Regions from separate parts of the Lysinibacillus sp. GW823-FHT06C08 genome, predicted to be linked through region 2. Evidence: riboswitches for the same ligand, from Rfam matches in the RefSeq annotation. Region 2 holds a riboswitch; the other holds the start of a gene.
What was found. Region 2 has a riboswitch for thiamine pyrophosphate ahead of AC1Q6O_RS17945 (ABC transporter substrate-binding protein). Riboswitches for the same ligand answer to the same signal wherever they lie in the genome.
Positions count from the first base shown of each region.

Region 1: another riboswitch for thiamine pyrophosphate. It lies ahead of thiW (energy coupling factor transporter S component ThiW); the one in region 2 lies ahead of AC1Q6O_RS17945 (ABC transporter substrate-binding protein).

Region 1 is NZ_JBXAHN010000001.1:579,500-582,826, forward strand. It holds gene AC1Q6O_RS02605 (VWA domain-containing protein) at 1-1,367, shown strand, start outside; gene thiW (energy coupling factor transporter S component ThiW) at 1,458-1,961, opposite strand; TPP riboswitch at 2,056-2,163, opposite strand; gene AC1Q6O_RS02615 (MFS transporter) at 2,215-3,327, opposite strand, start outside.
Region 2 is NZ_JBXAHN010000008.1:163,877-167,203, reverse strand. It holds gene AC1Q6O_RS17960 (ABC transporter ATP-binding protein) at 1-221, opposite strand, end outside; gene AC1Q6O_RS17955 (ABC transporter permease) at 196-969, opposite strand; gene AC1Q6O_RS17950 (thiamine-binding protein) at 966-1,259, opposite strand; gene AC1Q6O_RS17945 (ABC transporter substrate-binding protein) at 1,261-2,256, opposite strand; TPP riboswitch at 2,412-2,522, opposite strand; gene parC (DNA topoisomerase IV subunit A) at 2,646-3,327, opposite strand, start outside.

The DNA.
Region 1 (3,327 bases), on a different contig from region 2:
TTGTACTAGATCGCTCTGGTAGTATGTCAGGATCCAAGCTAGAGCTTGCAAAGGAAGCAGCAGCACGTTCAGTTGAAATGCTACGTGATGAAGATACATTAGGATTTATAGCATTTGATGATCGACCATGGGAAATTATAGAGACTGGTCCTCTGAACAATAAAGAAGAGGCAGTGGATACCATTTTATCTGTTACACCAGGAGGCGGGACAGAAATCTATGGTTCACTTGCAAAAGCATATGAAAACCTAGCAGATATAAAACTGCAACGTAAGCATATTATTCTTTTAACGGATGGACAATCACAGCCAGGAAATTATGAAGATTTAATTGAACAAGGAAAAGATACTGGAATAACTTTATCAACAGTGGCTATTGGTCAAGATGCGGATGCTAACTTATTGGAAGCTCTGAGTGAGATGGGAAGCGGACGTTTCTACAATGTTATCGATGAGCAAACTATTCCTTCCATTTTATCTCGTGAAACAGCTATGATTTCCCGTACGTACATTGAGGATAACCCATTTTATCCAATACTCTATCATGCAGGGGGATGGAATACGCTATTTGCCAATGGCGTTCCACAAATGAATGCTTATATCGGAACAACCGCAAAGCAGGGTGCTACCGTCGTGGCTGAAAGCGAAAAAGAAGATCCGGTGTTAGCACAATGGCAATACGGTCTTGGCAAAACATTCGCATTCACTTCTGATTCAACAGGAAAGTGGTCGGGCGACTGGGCAAGATGGCAAAACTGGGGCACATTTTGGCAAACGCTTATTTCACAAATGCTCCCAAGTTATAATGATGTTGCCTATGATGTAAGAATAGAATCAGATGGGTCCTTTATGATTACAGATCCTACAAATGAAGCAGCCTTTTTAGATATTGTTGCGGTTAATGAAGCTGGTGAAGAGTTAGACACACAGCTTGAAACTATATCAGCCTCTCAGGTGCGTGCTGTAGTACAAGCTGACCCGGGATTAATCTTCTTCCGTATCGCTGATGAAAAGGAAACGATTTATCAGGCTGGATTAAGTGTTCCCTATAGTGCTGAGTATGAACTTCTTCCTGCTAATGATAAATTAATAGAAGAATTAACCGAACAAACTGGTGGTGCTATTTTAAAAGAACCACAAGAAGTGTTCCGTGACTTTACAAAGCAAGGGGCGGATCGTCAAAACATTGCGACATGGCTTCTCCTTGCAGGTATGCTCTTATTCTTTATTGATATTACAATAAGACGCTTTGGCTGGAATTTCCTAACGAAGCCGAAGAAAAAGGAGCAAATTGTAGAGAATCACCCCGTACAGGCAGAAAACACGAACGTGGCACAATTATTAAAGGGTATGAAAAAACGCCAATAATTTAGTTAGATGAAAGCAGTGCGAATTATTTCGCACTGCTTTTTGTATATGCATGGAGACAAATCCTCTAAGTTATATCAACAACGTTATTTAATAAAAAGAGCGGGAATTAAAATATTTTACTAGCACGGTTTTACGCAAACTGCTAGCTACTACAATACCTAAGATTGCTCCAATTGAACTTGATATTAAAAAGGCAGGCATGAAAAATAAGGCCGCTACGGATGTCCCCATAAGTAACTTTGCATAGGGCACTGCTACAAGCGATGCGAGAAGACCAGTGCCGATCACTTCACCCATACCAGCTAGCCACATTTTACTGCTATATTTATAGGCAAGACCTGCGCATAATGCTCCAATAATACTACCAGGAATGGCTAACAGTGAGCCTGTTCCTGTAAGGATACGAATGATAGCCGTAACAAAGGCAACTACAACTGTAGGTACGGGTCCAAGTATAATGGCTCCTATTACGTTAATAGCGTGCTGCACAGGGTAGGCACGAGCAATCCCAGTTGGAATGGAGATGAACGTAGAGCCTGCAACGGCAATCGCTACTAATAAAGCCATAATTGTTAATTTTCGAATAGACATGATAGGTGCGCTCCTTTTCGTTTTAGCCACTAGGAAAATGAAAAAAGCCGCTTCCTTCAAACGACAGGAAGCGGCCTTGCTTATACACTGAAAATAGCAAGAAGCGCCACTTCCCTCCGCTAGCATGAACTAGATCAGGTTCGAAGGGTCCGTATATAACCATATACGTCTCAGCCTTTAAAAGACTCCCCTAGTGGTAAGTATTTTTTAGAAGTGTAACATACTTCAATCAATAGTCAATAAGCTTTGATGATTAGTGTGAATCTGGATGCATAAGCTGTGGTGCCTTTTTCAATGTCCAAATCAGGGCAAGGAAGAAGCAGGCTAATAAGATAATGGCACCAAAAATATAAGGACTATTCATATTCCAGTCAAATAAGAAACCAGCTAAAGCGGGTCCAATCATATTTCCAAGACTCATATAGGCATTGTTCAAGCCGGCTGCAAACCCTTGCTCTGTTTCAGCAAGTTTTGAGATGAGTGTATTAACAGCTGGACGAATTAATGTTGTTGCCGTAGAGAAGATGGTTGCTACAACTAATATTAGTGCAAAACCTGAAACAAATAATATTAAGAAAATAGCAATGGAGGCAATAAATAAATTGACCAAAACTACTTTCATTTCACCAAAGCGTTTAAAGAGTGGCGTTATGATAAACATCTGTACAATTACCCCAAATGCTCCACCAACCACTAGAATGGTAGCAATATCGCCAGGTGAGTAATTAAATTTTTCTGTCACAAATAGTGATAAGGTTGTTTGGAAGTTAGCAATCCCAAATGAGAATACCATCATAATAATTAACATAACAAAATAAGGCATATGTACAGAGCGAGCCATCTGTTTCACCAGATTATCTTGCTTTTGTCTATTTTGCGCAGTATTTGGCTTTGTAGATGGTAATAAAAAGTACGATAAAATAGACGCTAAAATGGCGGCAGCTCCCGCCATGAAAAATGGAAAATGTAAGCTAACCTTTGCGAGGAAACCACCAATTCCAGGGCCAATCATAAAGCCGAACGACATTGCAGCTCCTAACATACTCATTCCTTTTCCGCGTTCTTCATAAGTTGTCACGTCTGCTACAAAAGCCATAATAGGAGGTGCAACAAATGCAGAGCCAAGGCCACCTAAAAAGCGTGCCAAAAAGAGCATCCAAACATCTGTAGAAAGGCCAAAACCGATTTGTGCAAGTCCTGTTAGTATAAGACCGAAAATAATTAAATTTTTCCGCCCATACAGGTCAGAAAGATTCCCAGCAATTGGAGAAAATACAAATTGTGCCAAGGCGAACGTTGCAATAAGCATGCCTAGAACTTGTCCTGCTGCTCCAAATATTCTTAAATATTCCGGCATTACAGGAAT
Region 2 (3,327 bases):
TAGCCAATTGTTCCTCTTTTTTGCAGGATATCCTCTCCATTTAATAAAATCACCCCTTGATCAACCGAAGAGACCCCACCAATTAATTGAAAAAGGGTACTTTTACCACTGCCGGATGGACCTACAATGGCCACAAACTCACCATTCTTGACATCAAAGGAAATATTATCAAGAACATGTAGACTGTTAAAGGACTTAGCGATGTTTTGAATGCTGAGCATGATAACTTCTCCCCTTTACCATTAATTTTTCAAGCAAACGAATACTACTAAATAACAATAAGCTTAACAAGACAATCGCAAAAATTGCGACAAACACTCGATCTGTACGGAAGGAGGATTGTGCTAAGGTCATGTATACACCAATTCCCTTTTTCGCACCAAGCCACTCCGCAATGACTGCCCCCATTACGCTATAAGTTGTAGCAATTTTTACACCTGAGAAAATAGCTGGGTAGGCATGTGGCCATTCTAGTTTCCAAAACGTTTGGGCCTTCGTTGCACCAATCATTTCAAAGTAATGCTTTAACTCGGGTGCTGTTTGACGAAAACCGTCCATTGTCGCTATGACAATAGGGAAAAAGCACACTAGACAAATAATGATGAGCTTTGGTAATAAGCCAAAGCCAAACCAAATAATAAGCAGCGGTGCTAACACAAGAATAGGTATGTTTTGCGACATAATGAGAATCGGGTAAAATAACGACCGAATGAAAGTAAAACGATGCAAAACAATTGCCACTGTTAGACCACAGCCAACTCCAATAGCAAGTCCTAGTAAAGCTAATTGCACAGTAGCCAGAGCATGTGGCAGGAACGTCTGATACGATTGAATGCCTTCTACTACAATTATGCTCGGTGCTGGAAGGAGCCATGGAGGAACATCAGCGATATGCACAACAAGCTCCCATATGAATAAGAGGAAGGCGATAAAAATTATCGTCCTTCCCTTTTGTAATGCCCGTTTCATGACTGATATTTCTCCGTTAATGTAGCCATTGTAATTCCATTTGGTTGATATAAAATTTTTACTTGTGTAATGACATTAATGGCTCCTAGCTCGACCATCTTAATATTCATTTTTTCAATGATTTGAAGGAGAGTTGTAAGCTCACCCTCCATCGTTGTTTCAAGTGGATGAACCTCATATTTCACACCAGATGCATTAATAACTGCAATGGCCGCATCTACATAAGGAATGACATCCTCATACTTCTCTGTCTTCGGAATAATTTGGACACTGATTAATGAATTTGCCATGTTATTTGGCCTCCTTTTTCGGTAAGAACTCATTCGTAAACGCTTGTTTAGCATCAAATTCGCCCTCTAATACTTTGTTGCTCGACATCCATTTAGCATAGTTTTCCCATACAGAAAGCTTTTGCTCACCCCATTGTTTAGCGTCATCCTGATACTTATCAGCCAACCACTCTTGGCTTTTATGCACTAATTCCTTATCTAAGTCTGGGGCTTCTTCTAGTAAAATATCGGCAGCTTCATTCGGATGCTCGATTGCATATTCATAGCCCTTCGATGCAGCCGCAACAAAAGCTTTGACGATGTCTGGATTGTTTTGAAGCATTTTTTCATTAGTTGCTAAAACAGGTGTATAGTAATCTAACTGATCACTGTAGTCCGTTAAATACAGCATATTAATCTTTTCCCCACGAAGCTCTGCCTCAATTCCTGTCCAAGCATAATAAATCCAAGCAAAGTCGATGTCTTTTTTCATCATTGTGAAGAAATCTAAATCTCCTGCATTGACAATCTCTAATTTATTAATATCAGCGTTTTCTTTTTGCATTAATGATTGTAATACTGCTTGTTCGAGTGGCGCCCCCCAGCCACCATAAGTTTTTCCTTCAAAGTCCTTTGGAGATGTAATACCCTTTGATTCTACAGAAGCAAATCCAGATGTATTATGCTGGATGATGGCTGCTATTGAGACAAGTGGCACATCCTGAACACGAGCCTGTGTAATGCCCTCCTGATAGCTCACGCCAAATTCTGCCTTACCGGAAGCTACGAGCTGATCGGCTCCTGCCTCTCCTGGCATAATAATATCAACATCTAAGCCCTGTTCTTCAAAATAACCAAGCTTTTTCGCAACATACAATCCTGTATGATTCGTATTCGGTGTCCAATCGAGAACCACTGACACCTTTTTCTTTGTATCAGCAGCTTGCTTGTCCTCCTTGTCGCTACAACCTACTAACGTCAATAGTGCCGCTATTAAAATAAATAACCATTTTTTCATGCTAGGTCCTCCCAGTTTGTAATATGAAAGCGTTCAAGAATGAATGTTGTCACCAGAAGAAAGCGTAATATACGGTTGGTAAGATATTGATTGAAAAACAAAAAAACGCCTAGGATTCCTCCCAGACGTATTGCAATCAATCTCCAAAACTTTTGCTTTTTTGAATAGATGTTCCCTACGCTGGTACGAGCCAAATCAGGTTCAAAGGGTCAGTGTCTATCGGACACAATCTCAGCTAGCCATAACTAGCCCCCCTACATTCTTTCGCTATGAACTTTTCGATGATTATTATACCCATAGTTGATCTAAAATGACAAGATGCTATTTTTGGATAGTTGTTCCACTCCAACAAGTAGCCCAGCTCTACAATATAGAGACTGGGCATGATTTTAGCTTGGTTTTTGTTCTTTTTTGGCCGTTAAGACATGGGAAATGGCTCCATCTGTTGCAATATCCACTTTAAATGAACCATTAGAATGACGATCAGCACGTGTCAATGCTTGAACATCAATAAACTCTTGGACGCCTTTTTCAGTTTCAATCACAACCTGCTCATCGTTTGTCGCTTGAATCACAGCGACAATTCGGTGAGGATTTGCTTTTAATTCTGTCAGGACTTTAAGACCACGTTTGGCACGACCTGCTATTTCTACCTCTGCGACATTCATTTTCTTGACAGCCCCTCGTTGTGTCACAATAACGACATATTGTGTTTCATCTGGCTGTAAAACATTGACCCCTACTAAAGCTTCTCCATCTTTTAACGTAATCCCTTTAACGCCGCCTGTTTTCACACCAGTAACTGGTAATTCCTCAATAGGGAATCGAATAGCATACGCCGTATCAGTTGTTAAGAGCAATTCCACATCATCCGTCATAAACGATGCATAAATCATTGCATCGCCCGCTTTAACATTCATTGTTTTAATCGGCTTCGAGTAACGCGTCACTGCATAATCTGCGAGCGGTGAACGTTTAATTTGTCCATCTTTCGTAGCAGTTAAAATATACGTATTTGGTTGTTCAAATGTTTCAAAGCCATAGACTGCAATAATTGATTCATCTTCACTT